DNA from 3 places in the Paenibacillus sp. NPDC056722 genome. Region 3 is predicted to be linked to each of the others. Evidence: riboswitches for the same ligand, from Rfam matches in the RefSeq annotation. Region 3 holds a riboswitch; each other region holds the start of a gene.

Region 1 (8,069 bases), on a different contig from region 3:
ATATGCTGCGCGTAACGGGAAGCATGGTTCAAGTCATGGACTACCATGATGATGGTACGGCCCTTCTCTTCATTCAGCTTTTGCAGCAATTGCAGCACTTCCAGTTGATGCGCCATATCAAGGAACGTTGTAGGTTCATCCAAGAACAGAATATCCGTCTCTTGCGCCAATGCCATAGCAATCCAAGCACGCTGACGTTGTCCCCCGGAGAGACGATCAATCGGGCGGTCATGGAAGTCCGACATCCCCGTCTCAGCGATCGCATTAGAGATAATTTGGCGGTCTTCCGGTGTTAATGTACCGAAGCCCTTCTGATGGGGATAACGACCGTAACTTACCAATTCCGCTACAGTAAGTCCGTCTGGTGCTGTTGGGTTCTGTGGCAAAATCGCTAACTGACGGGCCACTTCTTTGGTCGAGAGGTTATGAATGGATTTGCCATCCAGCATTACACTGCCGCTCTTCGGCTTCATGATCCGGGCCATCGTCTTCAGAATCGTCGACTTTCCGGAGCCGTTAGCCCCGACAAGCGCCGTAATTTTCCCTGTTGGAAGCGTCAGGTTCAATCCCTTAACTATAGTAGCTTCCGAGTACCCGATGCTTAGCTGTTCTGTATTCAAACGTTCTGACATGATCTTCACTCCCTGTAGTTTTTCGGGGTATGCCCGTTAATATTGGATTTGTAGAATAAATTAAGCTCTTGATTTGGCGAGCAAATATAAAAAATAGGGTGCGCCGATTACAGCCACTACGACGCCTGCCGGCACTTCCGCCGGCTGCATGATCCAGCGGCCGATGGTATCGGCGGCCAGTAGCAGTAGTCCGCCTGTAAGGGCAGCGGCCGGCAGCAGCACCTGATGCCGCGGCCCCACCAGCCTGCGGGCCAGATGGGGTGCAATCAGACCAACGAAACCGATGCCGCCGCTGACAGCGACGCAGGAGCCTGCAAGGGCTACCGCAGCCGCGAGCAGCAGCAAGCGTTCACGCTCCACTGGAGCGCCAAGCCCGGTGGACATCTGGTCGCCCAGATTCATTACATTCAGCACTCGGGCTTTATAGAACGCGAACGGCAGAAGAACGACAATCCACGGCAGCAGCGCCAGTACAAAGCGCCAATCGCCACCCCAGATCTTCCCGGCCATCCAGGTGGCCACGAATTGATAATTCTTGGGATCAAGTCTCAGCGCCAACACAATCTGGTAAGCGTTGATGCCTGCGGCAACCGCGATCCCGATCAGCACAAGCCTTGCCGGGGACAGCCCTTCCCGGCGAAAAGCCAGGATGTAGATTAGCGCGGCTGTAAGACCGGCGCCCAGCAAGGCTAGCAGCGGAAGCACGTAGATCGGCGCCGCCGTTGTAGCTGGAAAGAAAGAAATAAACAAGATGACCGCAAAACCAGCACCTGCGGTGATCCCTAAGGTAGAAGGTTCAGCTAATGCATTGCGCGACAAGCTTTGCAGTATACAGCCGGAGACTGCAAAGCCCGCCCCAACTAGCAGCGAAATCACGATACGAGGCAACCGGAAATCAAACAGGATTAGCTTCTGTTGATGATTTCCTTGTCCGCGGATCGTATGCAGAACCTCCAGCGGTGAGAGACGCATAAAGCCTGTATTCATGCTGATGACGAACACAGTGGCGATAAGAAAACCGAGCAGTGACAGAACCGTGATGTTCCTTGTTCGTCTCTGCTTCTCATAAGTACTGAGGATGGGCTTACTCATGACAGCGCCCCCTTCCGTCTGCTCGCCAGATAAATAAAGAACGGTACACCAAGCAGCGAGATTAGAGCGCCGATCGGCGTCTCATAAGGTGCATTCAGGAGTCTGGCTCCAATATCTGCAAAGATCAGCAGCAGACTGCCGAGTACAGCTGAACAAGGAATGACCCAGCGGTAATCAATGCCAACCAGGTAACGTGTAATATGAGGAATCAGCAGACCGACAAAAGCAATCGGACCTACAGCCGAAACCGCTGTTCCGGCAAGCACCACAACTGTGAGCATGCCTCCGGCCTGCACCAGCCTTGTATTTTGTCCAAGTCCTGCTGCCACCTCGCTGCCGAGGCTAAGCAGTGTAATGGAACGAGACATCATCATTGCCACGATAAGGGCAACGAGGATTGGCGGTGCCATAATCTTAAGCTGACCCCATGTCGTTCCGGCGACCCCGCCGGCCAGCCAGAACGTTAGATCCTGAGACAGGTGGAACAGGATCGCTACTCCCTGGCTGACAGCGAGCAAGAGCGCACTTACTGCAGCTCCGGCAAGTGTAAGACGAATGGGTGTTAATCCATTGCGGGAGAGGGAGCCAATCCCGAACACAAGCAAGGCCGCTAACGCTGCGCCGATAAAACAAAACAGCATAATCAAAGTGAAAGGCATCGAAGGTGTAAAAGCAAACGCTAAGGCCAGCGCAGCTGTCGCTCCGGCATTCAGACCAAGCAGGCCTGAATCCGCTAACGGGTTACGGGTCATCCCCTGCATCATAGCTCCAGCTACGGCAAAGCAGGCTCCAACCAGTGCCCCGGCGAGGGAACGCGGGATGCGCAGCTCCCATATCACCTGATGCTGTCGTATGTCAGGATTAAAATGAAATACGGCTTCCCATACTGTCGATAGTTTAATATCCGCAGCGCCTACTGAGATCGAGAGCGCGAGTCCGAACAGAATACCTCCCAGCCCAATGATCAGAATGAGGATGGCCGCTGTCGGCCGCGAAGTAATGGGAAGATCAGATGTCCTTAACTTGGTGCTATTTATCGAATCTGAATCCTGGGATGAAACCATTCAATAACTTGTCTCCTTATTGAGTAATAACAAGAATCATTCTCATTATCGCAAATATATGAAGTATGTACAATATCCCGATAAAGAGATCTACAAAAATTGCAGTAGATCATTGAAAAACTTATTATTTAACGAGAAACTTCAATACATCGTCAATGGTTTTGGAATCTGCAGTAGCCCCGCTATACAACCAGGTGCTGTTGGAACTCAGCTCATAGACATGTCCCGCTTTGACTGCAGGGATACTTTTCCAGGTCGCGCTATTCAAAATTTCCGAGTTGTCCGATTGGTCACTGTTCACCAGGAAGATATGATCAGCTTTCAGTTCAGAGAGCTTCTCTAGAGAGATCGGATTCCACGTCGCTCTCTGATCTGCCGGAATTTCCGTCACCAGGTTTGGTGAAGCAAGTCCCAGATCCTTATACAACACTTCCCCACTGGCACGTGTCTCATCTACTAGGTAGAAATTCTTTTGCACCAGCCACAAAGCAGCAGCTGACTGTCCGCCGGCAACACTGGCAAGCTTCTCTTTAGCTTCTGCGGCTTTCTGATCATAATCTTTGATCGCTTGCGCGGCTTCTGCACCCTTGCCGAGCAAATCACCAATAGTCGTCAAGGCTTTGCGCCAGTCTTTGTTCACGGCATCGCCAAGCACATACGTAGGTGCGATTTTGTTATATTGATCATACAGGCCGTTCTGAACCGCAGATTCCGAATCCACGATGATAAGATCCGGCGCAAAGCTAGTCACCGCTTCAAGCGGAAGATCATAGCTGATTGTCGGAACCTCTTTTAATTCTGGAGACAGATACTCCTGTATTCCGTTTGGAACCGACCACTGTGCTACAGGTGTAACTCCTAGTGTAACGAGGTGATCTTCAAGATAGGAAGCAAGCACACGCTGCGGATTGGCTGGAATGCTGACCTGATGACCCATAGCATCTGTTACCGTCTTCGCTTCCCCTTGATTCGGAGCTGCAGTAGCTTGAGCAGAAGGAGCAGCCGTTGATCCAGCAGCGCTATTAGCCGCGTTCCCGGCATTGTTATTGCCACAAGCAGACAAGATCACCATGAGGGCCGCTAGACCCGCCATCGCCAGCTTTGTACTGCCTGATATATTTCTTTTTAATGCAAACATTCAAAATCCCCCTTGTATCTGCTTCCATTCCTATTCTATATAAGACGAACTTAAGATCCGAACGTAAGGCTCGGTCGTCACTTCGGTGGAATGTTTGGACTTCCGGCCGCTGTTGTCTCCAGATTTCATCTGAATAACCGCTTCTAGCGGTTGAAATCCGGACACCAGCTTAGGCTTCCGATGCGAGCTTTCCTTCGGAAAGCTTTTAGGCGAGCGCTTTCGCTCCTACAGTTCCAACCTTCCCCCTTCGTTCCTTCTCGCTTTTTGTTACTTTCTTTTGTTCGGCTTATATAGATCATTACCTCTTATCTTAACTCTTTTAAATGATATTGATTCTCATTATCTATGTCAACATAAATATTAAAAATTCTACAGGGTTCGCGCCTGTTTGACACAAACAAAACGAATGGAAATAAAAAAAGAAGCCGCATCGCGGCTTCTCTTCAATGTACAGCTACTTCTGAGCTATTTATTCAAATGATAAGGCACTGTGGCGACCACGACATCCTTCTGGTTCATTAAATAGGAACGAATCAAGAAACTGGTCTGGTTGTGCAATAGAGCCTGCCACCAATGCTTCGTAATAAATTGCGGAATCAGGATCGTAATGTGATCTGTCGAAGCGGTCTTCCACTCCACCGTATCGATGAACTTAAGCAGCGGGCGGAGAATACTGCGGTACCGGGAGCGCAGGACAATAAGCCGTACACCCGGATTCCATTCTTCCCACTTCTGCTCCATCCGGTGAATCTCCTCTTCATCAAAACCGACGTACACTGCAACCACGTTATCCGTTAACGACTTTGCGTAACTAAGCGAATGCAGAACGGCGCGAGTAACGCCAGCTACAGGCACAACCACGGTGCTTCCTTTAATAACTGGTTTATCTTTGTCGAGACAGATACGAAGCTGATCCGCTGTATTCATGTAGTGACCATGTATGCGGTAGAACACGAACATTACGATTGGCAGGAAGAGAAAGGCCATCCACACACTGGAGAATTTGGTGATGATGAAAATCAAGGTAATCGTTAATGTCGTCAGCATGCCGATTGTGTTGACAGCAAATTTACTTTTCCAGCCTGCCGGCTTCAATTTGTACCAGCGAACCATCATGCCCAGCTGAGACAATGTAAACGGAATGAACACACCGACAGCATACAGTGGAATCAGACCTTCTGTATTCCCGTGAAATGCGGCTACCAGTAGTGCAGACATCACACCGAGGAAAATAATCCCATTCGAGAAACCGAGCCGGTCTCCACGAACCATGAACGCATGCGGCATGTATTTGTCTTTGGCAAACATACAGGCGAGCAGCGGGAACGCTGAGTAAGCGGTATTGGCTGCCAGGAACAGAATGACAGCGGTAATCCCTTGAATGAAGAAATACAGCACGCCGCGTCCAAAGGTGGATTCCGTGATCTGGGATACGACGGTAGCTTTCTCATCGGGCACAATGCCATACCAGTAAGCCAGGACGGTTATACCTGTGAACATAATCCCTAGAATGAGGCCCATGGCCATTAGGGTTTTTGCCGCGTTTTTCTCAGCAGGCGCTTTAAAGTTCGGAATAGCATTGGATACAGCCTCAACCCCGGTCAAAGCCGAACAGCCAGAGCTAAAGGCCTTCAAGAGCAGGAACAAGCTGACATTGGATACCGCAGTCCCGATCTCGGGGACATGGGCATGCGCACCGCCCGTAGCATATTTTATAACCCCTGAAATAATCAAGACAAAAATGGAAATAACAAACAGGTATACTGGAACAGCAATGAAAGATGCGGATTCTGTTACACCGCGTAGATTAAGTATCGTTAGGATGATAATTACGGTAACTGCAATAAGAACGGTATGACCATGCAAGCTTGGAAAAGCCGATGTGATCGCATCTGTCCCTGCTGACGCACTTACGGCAACCGTCAAAATGTAATCCACGAGCAAAGAGCCCCCAGCCAAAAGCCCGGTCGGAACGCCTAGATTGTTCTTAGCTACGATATAAGCACCGCCGCCTTGTGGATAAGCAAAGATCGTCTGCCGGTATGATAAAATCAGAATCGCCAGCAGTCCCAATACGGCAAGTGCAATTGGCAGTGAGTACCAGATCGCAGTGAACCCCGCGGCGACCAGTACAATCAGGATTTGTTCCGTTCCGTAGGCTACAGACGAGAGCGCATCTGAAGACAGAACAGCCAGTGCTTTCACCTTGGATAACTTTTCATGATCGAGTTCGTTGGATTTCATCGGACGCCCGATCAAAAGTCGTTTTACTTTGCTTACCATTGTAGAAACAGTTCCTCTCTTTGTGAGTTGAATCGGTCATACCGTGCGCCGTTTTCACGGGTGGATTTCATAAATGCAGGCACAAAAACAAGCATACGGAAATGATCCGCATGCCTGGGGCATGGTCATTATCCCACTTTTGCTTACGAGGTTAGCTGGCGGATTCGGGCTGTGGTAGCCCTACGGTTCGGCCGTATAGGCCGCTTCCGATTCACCCCTTTGGCATCGTTATGCCAAGATTGGTTCCCCCGTTTTTCCTAGGAAAATTCAGCGCATATTCAACTTCTCACAAGGTCTAATATTAGTCTACAAAGTGCATCCAGTAAAGCGGTGAAAAAAATGAAAAAAGAATGAAAAAACATTCAAAACCCGCAAATTTTATATCGGGAACTGTCCGCTCTTTCATTCTCTTCTATTATCCCTTCGGCCCGTGTTTTTATAACATTTTGACGTTATTTGTGACGAATCAGCAGGGAATATTTTTTGGTTGTACTTGCTTATGCTTCTTCTGTTTCCTGCTCCAGCGGCTTACGGCCGAACCAGAGCAAAACCGTGATCAAGGCAAAGGCGATTAGCGCCATAAAAGGAATCGTGATAAAACCAAAATAATTCAAATAATCTTTGTTGCAAGGAACTCCCACTGTGCAGGGAATAATCTTGCTAAGAGCTGGAATTTTCTGTTCTGCGTAATGATACAGTGAAATGCTTCCCCCGATAATGCTCAGTGGCAGCACATAAGGAATAATGCGCTTGTCTCCCCGGTACGTGGCAATGCCTAGCAGAAATAGCTGGGGATACATAAAAATGCGCTGGAACCAGCAGAGCTTACAGGGCTCATACTTTAGAACCTCACTTAGATAAAGGCTGCCTGCCACGGCCACTACTGACACAAACCAGGCCAGATAAAGAGCGTTACGGCGGCAAAATAGGGAGAATTTACTCATTTCACTTGGCCTCCGCCGCTTTGGCTGCAGTATTCACTTCCGCCGAAATAGCGTCAAAGTTAAACGGCTCTGCGGATTTCACGCCATTAATGAAGATGGTTGGCGTATTATTAACCCCTGCGTCAGATGCTGTCTTGATGTCACGCTTCAATTCGTCATAATACGTACGTTCCTTGATGTCCTTGCGCAGCAGCTCCAGATCAATGTTCAGCTTCTCCTTCTCAGCTAAGCCAACAAGATAATCCTCAGTCGCCCACTTAGCATTTTCATCGCCTTGATTTGCATATACGGCATCAAAGAACTTCCAGAACTCATCCGCATTCTGATGGTAAATGGACAGGGCAGCAAGTGAAGCTGTTTCGGAATCAGGACCGATAAAGGCCATATTTACAAAATAAAAAGAGGCTTTTCCTGGCTCTACCAGCTCTTTCACGATTTGCGGTTTGATCAACCCCGTGAACTGGGCACAAGCGGGACATTTGAAGTCTCCAAATTCAACAATTTTGACCGGTGCATCCTCTTTACCCAGTCTCGGCAGCTCACTGTAATTGAAGCTCGTTGGCGCTGCAGTTGTGGTGGTGGAGGAAGTATCCTTCGCTGCCATCATAAATAGGACTACAAAAATAATGACTACAAAGACAATTGTACCGATAATAAACATTCTGTTCGTCTGTTTCTGTTTATCTTGCTTGGTGCGGTCTCTCTCCTGCTTGCTCAATTGAGAAGCCGCTGGACTCTTCTTCTTAGGTTTGCTCAAGGATCGGTTCCTTTCTGTCCATTAAGGACGGGCATAGTATAATATTTTAAAATTATATAATTAAAGAACTCACCTTGGCAATCAATACTATTGACTCGAAGGCATGTACAATGGAAAAATAACAACCCAAAAAGGCATAGCGCCGTTAAACGACACCAT
Region 2 (8,069 bases), on a different contig from region 3:
GAAGCGAACAGGGCATTGTCGCTGATGGTAATCATAAGCTGGGACTGGTTCAGCTTGGTGCTGAGCAGATCGGTCAGTCCATTGTTCTTGATATATTGATCGAATTGCTTCTTGAGCTTCTCAAGATCTTCCTGTTCCTTCTGGCGCAGCTTGGCCATTTCTGCTTCTCCCGTATTCTTAGAGATGACATTGTTCATCTTATCGCTCTTACCCTGGTCCAGATTACTCTCGGATGGGGTTGCTGCCCGTTCTGTCAGCACGCCGGTTCCGCCGTTCAGAACGGAACTGAAGGCCTGGGCCATCTCTTCGAACTTCTTGGCATCGGTGGCGCTCATGGCATACATAACGAGGAACAAGGCGACAAGCAGGGTCATGAGGTCGGAATACGGCAGCAGCCAGGATTCATCGGCATGCTCCTCATGTTCCTCGTGTCTAGTCTTTTTGCTCACTCGAACCGGCCTCCTTCTCCAGCAGCTTGACGCGTTCCGTAGGTGTTAGGAAGACTGCCAGCTTCTGATTAATCGCAATGGTGGAGACCCCGGATTGAATGGACAGCAGACCTTCTACCATCATTAGGCGGACATCAATCTCTTGCTTGGAGAGCCGTTTGAGCTTGTTGGCAATCGGGTGCCACAGCACATACCCTGTGAAAATACCGAGTACGGTAGCAATAAACGCTCCGCCGATCGCATGAGCGAGCTTTTCCATCTCGGTCATATCGGCAAGTGCAGCGATAAGCCCGATTACGGCTCCGAGTACCCCAAGCGTAGGCGCGTACATACCGGCCTGGGAGAAGATCAGTGCACCGGCTTTATGACGATCTTCAGTAGCACGGATATCCTCCATAAGTACATCGCGAACGAATTCCTGATCGTTGCCATCGATAATCATCCGCATCCCGTTCCGGAGGAAACCATCCTCTATTTCATCAACCTTGGACTCCAAAGCCAGCAGACCTTCGCGGCGTGTGATGGATGCCCATTCCATAAATGTAGTAATTAGTTCCGCTTTGCTGACCATTTTCTTTTTAACAAAGATCATTTTGAACAAGCTAGGTACCTTTTTGATTTCTGAAAATGGAAAAGCCATAAAGATTGAAGCGGCGGTACCCAATAAAATAATTAAGTATGCAGCGGGAGTGGCCAAACTTTGGATGGGAGCGCCTTTCAGCACCATCCCGAAAAGAACAGAGACCAGACCAAAGACTAGACCGATTATTGTTGAGATTTCCATTATGCACCTCGTCCATGAGATTTAAGAAGTGATCCGACTTAGCCGCGTTAATCATCCTTGAAGCGCGGCAGGGCATCTTAACCCAAACGGAATAACTTATATTCTTATTTATCGACATCATTCCCTTTTTTGTGAAGTCATTTTTTCGGCTATAATGGATAAGGTAAGTTATTATTCATCAGTGAAGAAAACGGAGTGATACACATGGGCGTTAAACATGGCAGAGATTATGCAGAAATCCTGAACGAATTGACAGAAGCAGCCTCACGTATTACCGACGGATTTTTATTTTTTGAAATGGACCCGGAGGAATGGCAGGAGCTGCCACAGGAGTCGAAGCTTGAGGTATGGGAAGCGCTTGCCGAGGATCTGTTCTATGCACTGGGCAATGAACCGGTCATTGAAGTGGGGAGCGGGGTTGTGATTTACGACAAGGATACACACCGGATCAATATTTTGCTCGGCGATGAGGACTTGGCCTCTGTTGTTCTGGTTTAATAGGAATACAGGTGAGCGGAATTTGCCGCAGTCTGCCGCCCGTGGTAAAATTGACGGAGCGGAGTACTATTTACCGGGATTGAAGAATACAATTAAACCGAAAATTGTCTTTATCCTGGCACATCCCTTGGACCTCAGAAGCTAAGGGATGTTTTGTTTAAACAAGCAAAGAGGCAAGGCGATCGGAACTTTGCTACTAATAAGGTAAGGGAGGTAATAATGTGCTACTTACAGAGGAAGAACTGATCGAGCAGATCGGCAAGCTGGAAGGCTGGAAGCTGGTGAAAAATACGATTACACGCAAATATATGTTCAGCGATTATATGAAGGGAATAGCCTTCGTCGATGCGGTGGCCGCCATTGCGGAGGCTTTTGACCACCATCCGCATATTACGATTGATTATAAAGCGGTCACGCTTCGCCTGACGACACATGAAGAGGGCGGAATTACGCCGTTGGACATTCGTGGTGCACAAGAGTTTAATGAAGCCTTCGAGAAGGCCCGCTAGTCAGTCGTATAGTCCTTTAACATAGCAATGGTAAAAGAATACTCATACATGCGAAAAAGCCCGTGTCGCAGGATGTAGATCCTGACACGGGCGTATTTGTGTTGTCTCTCTAATGAAGCTCTACTTCTTCTCAGCCAGCCATGTGGCCACGTTCGCAATTTCCTCCGGCGCCAGCTTTTCCTTGAAGGAAGGCATTTGGCCCCGTCCTTTGGTTACTATACTGTAAATCCCGGCAGCGTCATGCTGGCCACCTTCGTTTTTCAAGCTAGGTCCTATCCCGCCCTGAAGCTGATCGCCATGGCAGGTGATACAATTGGCTTTCACAGTCGCTTCTGCCTTGGCGGCATCAAGCTGAATTTCAGGCATAGTAGGCTTGTTCTGTTCCGCTACCTCTTCTTTACCTGGAAGTGTGAACATTAGAACTACCGCAAAGGCACAGGCGGCAAAAAACAATCCGCTCATGATCCATTTTTGCATCCCCAATCGTCCCTTCTATGTAAGCTGCTCCCTACATTATAGCGGAAGGTGAAGCGTTATCATAGCATTTGTGGCAAAAAAATGAACGACTATGCGATACTTCTCTAAACTTCCTTTAACAAAGCATCATTTCTCATAGACCATACAATAAAATGGTTTACTTCCAGTGGGTGTCATTCGTTCGTAAGTGTCAGTAATCGTAAAACCACTTTTTTGATAAGTCCGAATGGCCCGCTGATTCCAGGTTAGTACCTCCAAATCGATTTCCCGCTCAGGGTAGCGTAGAACTGCAGCTTGGACGATGGCACGGACAAAGTGTTGGCCCATTCCGTGACCACAAAGCTCTGGACGCATACCAATCCCCAGACGCACCACACCCTCCATCGGGAATAGCTGTGCGAAGCCACAGAGATCGCCTTCATCGTTCAGCACAGACACATACTGCTCACTGCGCAGCCGGGCATCGCCAAACTCAATGCCGAGCTCCTCCATCTGTTGCCAGGGCATCCAGCCATATATATTGTAAGGAGGCTCATAGCTCCATTGGCAGATGTCTTCGGCATGGCTGGTCTCCATGGGTACCACATGGAACGTAACAGGTAAATGAATCATCGGGTGAGACCTCCTTTCCACAGGATAAAGCTCTATAATTTAATTATATACAAAAAGCATAAGATCAGGCGCAGAAAGTCAGGAAAATGTTGTTTGGTGAATTTCAGGAGGGGTAATGAAGAGTAACAGAAACGACAAAAAAGCCCTTCTCCAGATTTCGATAAAATCGGGAAAAGGACTGGCTTATGACTTATAAATTATTGTACATCGTCAAAATCTTGAGCATCCGTCGCAAGCGCCTGATAAGCATCCGTGCTCATCACGCGTTTAGCACCCACATAACGACTAACATAATAGCTTTCACTCAGCGAGCTGATCGTTACACCACGAGAAGATGAAGCATGGGCGAATTTGCCTTCGCCAACATAAACGCCAACATGGGAGATTCCTTTGCCACTGGTATTGAAGAATACCAGGTCGCCCGCTCTAAGTTCATCACGGGACACCGTGGAGCCCATCTGATATTGGGAACCGGATTGGTGTGGTAGGTCAATACCGATCTTGTTGAAGACATACATTGTAAAACCAGAGCAATCAAATCCACTTGTAGTCGTGCCGCCAGCTACGTACTTGGTGCCGATAGCCTTGTCAATCACCTTATCCATCTTGGAATCGGCGAAAGCGCTTCCTGCTCCAATAGCGGTAAGCATCATTGAAAAGCCAAGCACTGCTGCTGCTAATTTCTTCTTCAAAAGTGTAAACCCCTTCCAATGCCTACGAGGTTAGCTTAAGGGTTCGGTTGAAGGTCCCCTATGACCCCTCTTCAAACAGGAGGTCAATTCACCCAAAGTGGTTCCCCCGTTTCCCTAATGATTAGGGAACTCGGCATATACCGTTGATTAGAATTAGACTGCTATATGAATACATGACAAAACCTTATAAAAAGGTGACTCAATAATTACAAAAATGTTACTAAAAACTCACTGCGCTAATTGTAACAAACACAGCGTCGCTTGGCAATCATTTATAGCATATTTGTGCGCAAAAAATGGGATTTTAAGAGCGGATTCTCACTATTAACGTTGAAAATAGAGGACAAACTAAATTTTCCAAAATTTATTGAGTTTTTTGGCGCAAAATATGATTCATCTATTCCAAAGAGGTGTATACGTATACTATAAAATAGGAAAAACCCGGAAATTGACTATGATGATAATCAAGTCTCCGGGCACAGTATAGGTATGAGGTTAAATGGAATGATTGTATTTTAGAGGTTAGTTTAGTCGTAGGCAACCGCTTTATAAGCAGTTGTGCTCATGATTCGTTTGGCACCAATGTAGCGATCAGCCCAGTATTTCTCACTCAGTGAGCTAATAATGACACCGTGGGAAGATGAGGATTGAGCAAATTTACCATTGCCGACGAAGATACCGACATGAGATACACCGTTGCCGAGTGTGTTGAAGAATACGAGGTCTCCTGGACGCATTTGACTGCGAGAGATGGAGGTTCCTGCGTTATATTGCGATTGGGATGTGCGCGGCAACGAAATGCCGATGCTTTTGTATACATATGTAGTGAATCCAGAACAATCAAATCCGGCCGTGCTTGTTCCTCCAGTTTTGTAGGAGGTTCCGAGGGTTTTTGTAATAACCGTGTCCATTTTGGAGTCTGCTGAAGCGCTATTGGTTCCGATACCGATGGCGAGTGACAAACCTAGTGTGGCTGTAACAATGATTTTCTTAAAATTCTGTCTGTTCAAAAGATGTACTCCTTCCAAGGCCTGCGAGGTTAGCTTAAGGGTTCGGTAGAAGGTCCCCTATGATCCCTCTCTTACGAGATCAATTCACCCAAAATATGGTTCCCCCACTTCCCGGTGCAAGGAATTCGGCGTTTTATGCACCTAAAGTGTGACGTATCGACAACTGCATACATGACATAAGCGTAGATATTAAGAAATACCTTCAAAAGATTACAAAGTTGTTACTAGTAGTACAGAAGCCATTGTATCAAACCCGTTACCATTTTGCAAATCGCTCTGCTGAAGATGACAAAAAAAGAGTCGCGGCTCCTGTTATCCAGGAACAGTGACTCTTCTAATATGCCCTGAGGGGACGGATTTATTGTGGAAATGCTTTACTTCTCCATAGGTCATATTGAGCCGCAATGCCCCACAATTTGAGGAGTGTGGACGGGAGCGGAAGGAGTTGGCGGATCAGGAGTGCAGGCAAGCCAGGGAAGTAAATAATCCCCAAGGCGTAGAACACCAAGAGCAGCAGACTGCCTGCTCCCATCACGATTGATACCCCTATCGCGGTGAGAAGGCACCGTAGGGCGATTAGCAGGGAGGAGAACATGCCAGTTCCGGCTGTATAACCAAACTGCATGTACAATAGCAGCAAGCGGATAACATATACATAGGCACACCAAGCCAGAATATAGGGAACACCGTTCAGCAGCAGCTTATAGTCCATTAAAGACGACAGCAGCAGTGCATATATCTTGGGTGCGAACCAGTAAACGGGCAGGAGGGCGAGTAGCCACTCTACCAGGCTGAAGATCAGCACGGACAGACCATGCTTTTTCATGCCGGGGAAAAAGAACAGACCGCGTTCTCCTGAGCGCTCCTGATGCAGCTCATGAAGCAGACCCGCCCGAATGAACGGGGAAATGAGCAGTCGCAGCAAGGTTAACCCTAACAGCAGGCATAGCCAGCGCTGTACGTCAGGGTCGGAGGTAAGACTATGCTGACCCTCGATGTAGAACAGCAGCCTGGCCATACCGCTGCCCCCCGCGTTGTGGTCGGGATACCGCAGTAGGACTGATACTACGGCCTCCCGTACTAAACCATACATAAAATAGCCCCAGAGCAGCCGGTAGATGAATAGCAGTATCAGAATATAAGTTTGCTCCTTCAAACTTTGCCAGCCGCGAATAATTGATGTTTTCAAGCTCATCCACCTCACCAGACCAGAGTTCCAAGCACAGTTTCAAGCAGTTTCGACAAGGTTAGCGTCCAGCGGGAGAGGGTATCCGGCTTGATCTCCGCCAGCCTGAAATTGTTGATATGTTTGTTCTCCAGCAGAAGGGTGTGCTGGGGATCGATCTCTGCCGACAATAGCGGGGAGCTGGAGATCAGCTGGAACGCTGTATTCTTGTTGTCCCCATTCCAGACTCGCTCCACGGTGTGGCCATCAGAGAAGGTGAATTTAATGGGGACATTCGCGTAGTGGCTACCTCTGTTGCTGACCTTTACGATGGATTCGTAGCCTTGGCCGGTGCCGGCATTTTCTTTGGTACGCATCTGGATATCGTCGATCGAGAAATCAGGAGCTCCGCCGTCATAGATATAAAGATCGAAATAGTTCTGCCATGATTTCTTGGTCACGTTCTCTACGACCTTCTGAAAATCACGGGTAGAGGGATGGCGGAACCGGTATTTATTCGCATAGGTGGACAGGATGGTATCCATAGTTTTAGTGCCGACCTGCCGTTCGATGTCTTTCAGCACCAATTTGCCACGGAGGTAAACATTCTGGGTATAAGCATTTGCTCCGCTATATTTCCAGGTTTCCAGTGTGAGGGCCTGAGGAGAGGTCACCAGGCTGGCTTGAATGGGCAGATTGGCCATCACACCGTATTCTTGCTCCATTAGACGGTCTTCGGCATAGGAGGTGAAGCTCTCATCCAACCAGGCTTCCTCAAATTCGTTGCTGGCTAACATACCATAGAAATATTGATGGCCTATTTCGTGAACCACCGTTCGTTCCAATGAGGTGTCTGGAGAAGACTCGGATGCACCGAAGGCTGTAATCAATGTGGGGTATTCCATTCCTCCAGCCCCGTTGGCATCCTTGGGCGGAACCACTATTGAGAGTGTGGAATAAGGATACGGCCCGTACCATTTACTAAATGCGCTTAGGGCAGCCTTCGCAGCTTGGAAATAACGCTCCTTGAGGTCTTTATGCAGCGGGTCCAGGTATAGCTTGATTCGCACACCAGGAACTTCCGGCGTGGAGAAGGCCTCTTCGGTGACCACAAAATCAGGAGAGGCAGCCCAGGCAAAATCATGGACGTCGTCAGCGTAGAATTGATAAATTTTCTGATTCTGCTTTAGTTTAGCGGTCTTCACCGGGAATCCGGTGGCAGCCACGGTATACTCAGGAGGCACAGCTATCGTCACATTGTATATGCCAAAATCGCTGTAGAATTCTGATGTCCCGTGGTACTGATGCAGATTCCAGCCTTCCTGGGTTACTCCGCGGGTTCCGGCGGGTTCATAGACGCTAATCTTGGGAAACCATTGTCCGGCCATAACGAAGTTTCCCGCGATCCCCATCCGGGCGAATACTTTGGGTAGCTTGACCTCAAATTGCAGCTTGAGGGTTACACTTTCCCCGCCGTTTACGGGTTCAGGCAGATGTAACTTCACCAATGTGCGGTCATTGATATTTCCGTCATCGGGTTGAACATACTGCACTCTCTGGATGAGAGAAGTGCCTTCTGAGGTTCGCACATCCGTCAGGATCATGCTGCCGAACCCATTGTCGGGCATCTTGTCACTTCGCAGCTCACCGCCGGATTCTTTCATAAAAGTCGTATTGCGGGATTCAAAGGCATTGGGATAGAGATGAAAATAAAGATCGCTTACCGGCTTACGGCCGGGATGGTTCCAAGTTACTGTCTCTGCGCCTTTTAATGTGGCTGTCTCCGGTTCAAGCTTCACGTCGATATGGTACTCGGCGACTCTTTGACTCAGCGCCTCGGACACGGGAACGGGTGCGCTCTCCGGGAATGCCT
Region 3 (8,069 bases):
ATGCCGATTCAGGGGAACGATGAATTTTCAGAGATTGGTAGTGCCTTCAATGATATGGCGTCGACGATTCAGCGGTTGATTGATGAAGTGTATATCAGTAATCTGGAGAAGAAGGAAACGGAGCTGCAGGTGCTTCATTCCCAGATGAATCCGCATTTTCTGTATAACACCTTCTCGTCCATCAGCCGGATGGCGAAGCTGGGGGAAATTGATAAGCTGCATGAGATCGTAAGGGCTTTGGCGAGATTCTACCGTCTTTCTCTGCATCGCGGAGATATGATTATTCCGATTGAGCAGGAGATTCAGATTGTGGAATCCTATCTGGAGATTCAGAAGATCAAGAATGCTGACCGCATCAACGTGACTTATGAGATTGCGCCGGAAGTGATGGAATACGAGACGGTGAAGTTTATTCTGCAGCCGTTTGTGGAAAATGCGCTCGAACATGCCTGGTACGATGATGAGATTTCGATTATCATCCGTGCGTATCCTGAGGGCGAGGATATCTGCTTCGAAGTTGAAGATAATGGACTTGGTATGAAAGAAGAAATCATTGAACTGGTGCTGGACCCGACAGACAAGGGAATTGGCTATGGCATCCGCAATGTGGATCAGCGCATCAAGCTGCAGTACGGCAAGGAATACGGTGTAATTATCAATAGCTCACTAGGTGAGGGAACGGTCATCCGAATTCGTTTTCCTTCCCGTCTGCCAGGCAAGGATACGAAGGGCGAACAAGGCTTGACGATGTAATCCAAGCGATGACATCCATCTGTACATGTAAAAGGGATGCTCCAAAGGCCGGTGAACGGCCTTTGGAGCATCCCTTTCTTTTATATCACTGGATTGACGACTTCAGGATCTCCCGGAGTCTTGGATCGGTTAAACAGGTAGACGATATAAGCGACCAGGAATGGCATCACAATGGCAAAGATGCCTGCCCACACATTAACACTTTCCTTCATGAAGATCAGCGTCACACCCATCAGAATGCTGTCAAACACGACATGGCTGAACATGACGGCAATGAAGCCATAGCGCAGGAAAATGTAGCTGAACAGCAGTCCGATCACAGTCAGCTCAATCGGGCGCGAAGAGATCGGATAGATCGGGTACAGCGTATGCCCGAAAGCCCAGATGAGGGTTGTAATCAGGCTGGCAATTAATGTGCTGCGCACGATTTTCTTCAACATACGAATACCGAACAGGCGGTAGATAGCTTCCTCAGACAGGCCTGCGAGCCAGGCTATGACCGGCAGCAGCCAAGCGTACCTCATATTATAAGGCGACTGGCTGGCATCGGTTGTGGACCAATTGTGCAGGGTCAATGACAGGAGGATGAACATCAGCGTTTGAACCCCAAGCAGGACAAAGGCCCAGACGTACCCGGCACGAATGCTGTCCAGTACATATTGGCCGTATCCCGGCTCTTTGGCACGGGGCCATGGATTCATCCCCTCTTCTTTACGCCAGAGGCCGTCTCCGCCGACCAGTGAGAAGTAGAGCAGGGAAGACATAAGCAGGCTGTAAAGCGCATAAATCACGAACATCACAATGGCCGTAACCCGTGCCTCCACATTATCGCCGGAGGTCTCCGGCAGCATGTTGTACGTAGTGGCCATCATAATCAGGAAATGAACCGTGCTGAGGAAGAGGCCGCGCTTAAAAGAAGTATGGCTCCGCTTCAGAATGCTGTAGATCAAGGCCAGCACGCCCAGAGCGATGGTCGGCAGGCCATAGCCGTACAGGGTCATTTTCGTAGCCAATGACTTCTGGCTGTCTACGTACGAAGTATGCCAGCCTGGCGCTGTAAATCCGGGCTTGAAGGAGGAAACATCTCCTCCATCAAAAGTAAATTGATACTGCAGGCGTGATTCTCCTACAGTGACCGAGCTGTCTGTGTACGTCAGCCCGGAACTGCCGCTGCTACCCGGCTCAATTTGCAGCTTGGCAGGATTAACGCCCCATTCCTTCAGCCAGGGACGGGCCAGCTGCTCCTTCTGTGCTAAGGACAGTGGCGTTTCTTCCTCGCTCGCGGCAATGGAATGAGCACCGCTGCGCGAATTGCCGCCCGGAACGGCTGCCCCGCGGGCAAAGCTGACCGCCTGCCCGGTATACATATTAAGATTCACGGTCAGAAGAGTACCATTCTGGCCTGCAGGTGTGAAGGCCGCATGATAAACATCGTAGGGATAACGCTGGTCCAGTTTCTTTTTACTATAGTCCTCCAGCAGTTTCTCCCGCGACATATAGCCGAAGAAGGAAGATTCGGACTGGTAGGTGATGTTCCATTCTCCGTCCGAGACGGCATAGCCCAGTTTCTCTGCCGCGAACGCTGCGGCGTTACTCCGTGCCACGTCTTTACTGATTACCGCGGTGTTTCCTTCAGGTACACCTCCGAGTAAGGAAGGGAACACTTGGAACATAATGAACAGGGCAATGCCGATGATGCCCGAAATAATAAGCCCTTTGGAGAGAGGACGCTGCTTAAGGGGCTGGCCGACGGGATTCATATAACGCCTCCTTTTGGGTGAACTCATATATTATGGCACTACTTGCAATACGGTACAAATGAGAGCAAACCAGTTATTTTGCTTGTCTACAATCTTCTAACAAGTATTCTTACGCAGAGGGGCCTGTTTTTATGACTCTAATGTTTCTTTCGGATGACCGTTTCATTGCTTTGAGCGATAACGAGGTGTAGATATCTGGCCCCGAGAGGGAGGCAGGCCGCGGCAAGCGGCAATCCGATCAAGGTTACCCATCCAAGCAGCAGCCAATTCGGCGTCTGTCCGATTTGTATATTTTCCGGGAGAAAGGTATTATTCACAATCGTTTGTTGAAGCGCAATGATCATATACAGCGGGAAGATTAGTCCGATCAGTATCTTTGATTTCATCAGATAATAGCTGATTTGCAGCAGGCAGAGGGATAGGATGAGCATCAGTGCTGATGTTAAGAAGATGTATGCAAACCAATGCAGATAATCAGTAACGGATGCGAAATTGGTTCTTCCTCCTGCGAGAGCTGCCCCGATTCCAGCCAGAGTGGCTATGCTCAGCATCAGATGTAGGCGAAGGACGGTGACCCCTGTTGCGACGATACTAGATGTTATAAGCAGCAGTCTAGGATGGGGAAAAGAGAGGCGCCAATTCAGCTGCTTGTGCTCCACCCCGCTCTTGCACATGATCCATATGGAAGCTACCAGCACAGGCAAGATAAATTGCATCTTGGTCAGAGTCAGTACAAACTGATCGTCTTCGGGGAACAGGTAGAACAAGATAAACGCCCCAGCAAGTACGACTCCCTTGATCACCTTAATGGGTAGTAATCCTTCGAAATACTGCAGACGGCTGAGCTCCAGTTGATACAGTGCCTGGAATCCGGAAGAACGCCGGTACGACTTTATAGTGTTCTGCTCTTTAACAATCGGAAGCTGTACGGCCAGGAAATTATATCGGATCTCACTCATTCTTTCGAGACCAGCCTTGGCAATCCAATGGATCAGCATGTAGCCCAGAGGCCAGCCAATCAGTAGAATTCCTACCGTATACAGCAGAATATAGGTCGGATTTAGGTATTGTATTTGCTCACCGTTCAAAGCAGTGGAGTTCAAGTAGGTGGCCAAAGCCATCAATGGCGACAGCCATAATAATGAAAAGGGAACGAACAGCAGCATTTTCCAGCCCATAAGAATGGTTCCTGCCAGCAATCCGCATACGATGGCGAGCGGAAAGATCGAAACCATAAAGAGTGCATGAGCGACTACTGTCAGGATGAGCTCTTTGAACAGAAGGTGCTCATAGTGTCCTGTCAGGTTGAAGAGTACATACAGTCCGATATTAGCAGCTATAACGATGGAAGCAAGATACAATCCATGCTTAAACAGGCTGATCGCCTTGGCATACAGCAGTAGCTTGCGGGGGTGCGGGAAATTCAGAATCCACTCCCGGCTACTATGGACTGTAAACAACAGCATATCGACTGAAGCAAGATACATAATGATCCCTACCATAAGAAAGGTGCCTGCTGTAAAAGGAGCTTGCAGGGAAGGCTGTCTGCCATGAAAGAGATACCATCCGATACCCAAGAGCAGAGCGAATAGGGATACAGTAATCCCTAAAAAAGATTTTTGGCCCCACTTAAACGGATTATAGCGGCTGTACTCCAGATCTGTTAACGCTCTAAGCGCTGTCATGCGAACACTTCCCTGTAACGGGATTCAACGGAATGACCGGACTGACGGAGCCGTTCCACATCCTCAATACCTTGTATCCGTCCGTTACCGATTAGAATTAGGCGGTCAAACAGTAGCTCCATTTCCCGGATATCATGTGTAGCAATCAAAAAGGTACGCTCACCATCAGCCATCTCGCCCACAACTGTGGATGCAATTTCCTCTCTGGAAATGAGGTCCACGCCAGTGAAGGGCTCATCGAGTATGACTAACGGAGCTTTGCGGGACAGGCAGGTCAGCAGTTGCAGTCTGGCTTCTTCCCCGCGGGATAAGGTTGAGATACGGGATTCCCTCTTAACGGAAAGCTGACCCATTAGTTGTTCTGCCTTCACATTGTCCCAATCGGGATATATGCCTTCAGCAAAGTGAAGCCAGCGCCCTACAGTCAGCCATCCAGGCAGGCTGCTGCGGTCCGGCAACAGGGATAACTGTCCTAGGCGGTCTACGCCGGCAGGTTCGCCGAAAATCTTCACAGAGCCGGAGTCTGGTGTAGCCAGTCCGGTGATCAGGCGTAATAGGGTAGACTTGCCCGCACCGTTAGGACCGAGCAGTCCAGTGATACTGCCTTGGGGAATATGGAAGCTAACGTCGTCCAAAATTGTTTTTTTCCTCGTGCGGAGCGTCAGGTTCTGACATTGCACGGCTGCCTTGAGTTCTGGCAGTGATGAAATATCTTTATTCGTACGCATCAAGATTCCTCCTTATCAAATTGCAGCATCTGCTCTGCTGACAGCCCCAGGCTGGCACCCGCAGCTTTAAATTGCCGCACGGCCTCCAGGATCATTTCCTTGCGAGCCTCCCCGATGACATCCTGTTCCCTCGTAACAAAGGTACCCTGTCCACGATAGGTGACAATCAGGCCCATTCGCTCCAGCTCCTGATAAGTTCTTGCAGCTGTAGTCGGATTCACGCCTCGGTCGGCTGCCAAATCCCTCACGGATGGCAGACGCGAGCCAAGCGGGATGAGACCGGTAACAATCCGGCCCCGGATGGCTTCGACGAATTGTTCATAGATGGGACGCGAGGGATTGATCTGAAATTGCTGCGGCAGCAGCTCCAAAGATTCTTCCATGACTTCCCCCTAGTAGGAATAATGTGTATGGGTATAGGTCATACACTTGTTGTGTGTAGTGTATCATTCCTCACCATACAATTTCAAGGTTAAAAGTTCTAGATATTCATGAAACCGTGAAAAACGATGCAATTACAGGAAAGTCACGGAAAAGGAATGAGAACAGGGTCTCCTGTGTTCCCGGTCACTCTTTAAGACATTATTTTATCCAAATATACTTAATAGTGTCTTTGTGATGTCAGGACAGAACGTATATAATTTGAATGCAATTAGATATAAGCCGAATTTCAATTGAAAACGGGGGAACCATATGAAGTGAAGGGTGCATACAGCGTAAGTTTGCGCCGATCTTCAGGGGTGAATTTCGTTCCGGGAACGAATAGGGCACTGCAGCTGCCCGAATCCGTCAGCTAACCTCGTAGGCTTCAGAACACTGCAGGAACCAAGGGGAGAGGCATTGGTGTTCCAGTGCTTTTTTTGTTTGGCATTCTAATGATATACAACGTCAATTTATTATAGTGAGAGGTGAGGATTTGGCTTCGCCATTCCCCAGGTTGAACCGTTTTACAATATTGAAGCTTTCCCCGCCTCAGACGCTGGTACTCGGTTTTGCGGCGATCATTTTGATTGGTACGCTGCTGCTGATGCTTCCGGTTGCCAGTCGGACGGGACATTCATTGAACTTTATAGATGCGCTATTTACAGCAACTTCTGCTACCTGTGTTACGGGGCTGGTAGTTGTGGACACCGGCACGTATTTTTCCCTTTTTGGGCAGACCGTCATTATGATCCTGATTCAGGTTGGCGGCCTGGGCTTCATGACGATGGCAACACTCTTTGCTCTGGTGTTAAAGCGGAAAATATCGCTGCGCGACCGACTTATTCTGCAGGAGGCCATGAACCAGAACTCGATGGAAGGCATTGTACGGCTCATCCGTCGGGTGCTGATCTATTCACTCATGATCGAGGGGAGTGCGGCACTGCTGCTGTCGATACGCTGGGCGTTTGATATGCCGCTCGGCAAGGCGATTTACTTTGGACTGTTCCATTCCATTTCCATGTTCAACAATGCAGGTTTTGACCTGTTCGGCCATTACCGCAGCCTGATGGGATATGTCAATGATCCTGTAGTGAATCTGATTGTCATGTTCCTGATTGTCACCGGTGGGCTTGGGTTTATCGTAATTGCCGATATCGTCGATTACCGGCGCAAGCGCAGGTTGTCGCTGCACAGCAAGGTGGTATTATCCACAACCGCAGCGCTGATTCTGGCGGGCACGCTCGTGATTTTTGTATTTGAATTTACGAATCCGCGGAGCATGGGCTCCCTGAACATTGGCGGCAAAATACTGGCTGCATTCTTCCAGTCCGTTACACCGCGTACGGCCGGGGCCAATACACTGGATATTTCCGGGCTACGCCAGGCTACGCAATTTTTTATCGTGATTCTAATGTTTATCGGTGCTTCTCCCGGTTCTACCGGGGGCGGGATCAAAACAACGACCTTTACGCTCATGATCGGCGCTGTAATCTCCATGCTGCGTGGGCGTGAGGATATAGTATTCTTCCGTTACCGGCTGGCACAGGAGCGGGTGTTCAAAGCACTGACCATCACCTTGCTCGCTCTGCTATTGATTGTCACTGTATCTATGGTGCTCTCGACGACGGAGGGACGCGACTTTTTGGAGATTTTGTTCGAGACGACTTCGGCTTTCGCGACCGTGGGGCTGAGCATGGGGTTGACGCCGGAGCTGTCGTTAGTCGGCAAAATCCTCATCTGTCTCACTATGTTCGCTGGCAGGCTGGGACTATTGACGCTGGCCTATGCACTTGGCCCAAAACAGGGCAAACCATTGTATCAGTATCCGGAAGGCAAAATGATTATTGGATAAGGAGTTATCGGGAGATGAAACCACAGCAATTTGTAGTAATTGGGCTGGGACGGTTCGGTTCAAGCTTGGCGCTTGAGCTGATGGATATGGGCTATGAGGTGCTCGGAGTGGACCATCTGGAAGAACGGGTGGAGGAGATGAGCGACAAGCTCACCCATGCGGTGATGGCGGATGCCACAGACGAGGGCATTTTGCGTTCGCTCGGTGTCCGAAATTTTGACTGTGGTATTGTAGCCATTGGCGATAATATGGAGCGTAGTATTCTGACAGCCATTCTGCTGAAGGAGCTTGGTGTCAAGCAGGTGGTGGCCAAGGCTATATCTATTCTTCATGGACGCGCCTTGACCAAGCTGGGTGTGGACCGGGTGATTTTCCCCGAGCGGGATATGGGGGTTCGGGTGGCTCACCAGTTAGTCACTCCCAATCTGCTGGATTATATCGAAATATCCAAGGATTATAAAATTGTCGAGATGAATGTTCCATCCTGTATGGATGGCAAGAGTCTGTCCCAGCTGAATACCCGGGCCAAATACGGGTGCAGCATCATTGCCATCAATAGGGAGAGTGGAATTATCGTCGCTCCGACTGCGCTGGATTCCTTGTACGAAGGTGATATTATGGTCGTCATCGGCTCCAATGAGGGTATTGACCAATTTGAGGAAGAAGCCGTTAACCTGTAATTGTTTATGCCAAAAACCCGTCTGCGGCTTGTCCGCAGGCGGGTTTTTTAGAGCAAAGCCTCTTCTCAATCGGTCAGCTTCGGCAGAAATACTTCTTCTGTCACCTGCACCAGTGAGCGGGCAGCACCGCTTAGCCCGCCGCCGTCCCGGTAGATCAGACAGGTAGTCCGCTGGGTCTGCTCCAGCTC

What was found. A riboswitch is a leader RNA that binds a small molecule or an ion and turns the genes downstream of it on or off. The one in region 3 is predicted to bind cyclic di-AMP.
Region 1: it holds a riboswitch for cyclic di-AMP, as region 3 does, so the genes downstream of both, ACFRAM_RS00570 (APC family permease) here and ACFRAM_RS21745 (TrkH family potassium uptake protein) in region 3, are expected to answer to the same signal.
Region 2: it holds a riboswitch for cyclic di-AMP, as region 3 does, so the genes downstream of both, ACFRAM_RS27530 (C40 family peptidase) here and ACFRAM_RS21745 (TrkH family potassium uptake protein) in region 3, are expected to answer to the same signal.

What each region holds. Positions count from the first base shown of each region.
Region 1 covers NZ_JBHTYV010000001.1:106,885-114,953, forward strand. Annotated here, with positions in the region: gene ACFRAM_RS00550 (ABC transporter ATP-binding protein) at 1-632, opposite strand, end outside; gene ACFRAM_RS00555 (FecCD family ABC transporter permease) at 693-1,724, opposite strand; gene ACFRAM_RS00560 (FecCD family ABC transporter permease) at 1,721-2,788, opposite strand; gene ACFRAM_RS00565 (iron-hydroxamate ABC transporter substrate-binding protein) at 2,913-3,926, opposite strand; gene ACFRAM_RS00570 (APC family permease) at 4,392-6,209, opposite strand; cyclic di-AMP (ydaO/yuaA leader) riboswitch at 6,335-6,492, opposite strand; gene ACFRAM_RS00575 (disulfide oxidoreductase) at 6,707-7,153, opposite strand; gene ACFRAM_RS00580 (DsbA family protein) at 7,155-7,910, opposite strand.
Region 2 covers NZ_JBHTYV010000021.1:23,894-31,962, reverse strand. Annotated here, with positions in the region: gene motB (flagellar motor protein MotB) at 1-449, opposite strand, end outside; gene motA (flagellar motor stator protein MotA) at 433-1,233, opposite strand; gene ACFRAM_RS27550 (hypothetical protein) at 1,438-1,731, shown strand; gene ACFRAM_RS27545 (4a-hydroxytetrahydrobiopterin dehydratase) at 1,953-2,240, shown strand; gene ACFRAM_RS27540 (c-type cytochrome) at 2,361-2,717, opposite strand; gene ACFRAM_RS27535 (GNAT family N-acetyltransferase) at 2,844-3,329, opposite strand; gene ACFRAM_RS27530 (C40 family peptidase) at 3,527-4,021, opposite strand; cyclic di-AMP (ydaO/yuaA leader) riboswitch at 4,026-4,167, opposite strand; gene ACFRAM_RS27525 (C40 family peptidase) at 4,549-5,031, opposite strand; cyclic di-AMP (ydaO/yuaA leader) riboswitch at 5,035-5,172, opposite strand; gene ACFRAM_RS27520 (hypothetical protein) at 5,390-6,220, opposite strand; gene ACFRAM_RS27515 (M1 family metallopeptidase) at 6,232-8,069, opposite strand, start outside.
Region 3 covers NZ_JBHTYV010000010.1:146,950-155,018, forward strand. Annotated here, with positions in the region: gene ACFRAM_RS21720 (cache domain-containing sensor histidine kinase) at 1-753, shown strand, start outside; gene ACFRAM_RS21725 (CPBP family glutamic-type intramembrane protease) at 834-2,513, opposite strand; gene ACFRAM_RS21730 (hypothetical protein) at 2,651-4,198, opposite strand; gene ACFRAM_RS21735 (ABC transporter ATP-binding protein) at 4,195-4,926, opposite strand; gene ACFRAM_RS21740 (GntR family transcriptional regulator) at 4,926-5,309, opposite strand; cyclic di-AMP (ydaO/yuaA leader) riboswitch at 5,578-5,750, shown strand; gene ACFRAM_RS21745 (TrkH family potassium uptake protein) at 5,843-7,201, shown strand; gene ACFRAM_RS21750 (potassium channel family protein) at 7,216-7,881, shown strand; gene ACFRAM_RS21755 (LysR family transcriptional regulator) at 7,947-8,069, opposite strand, start outside.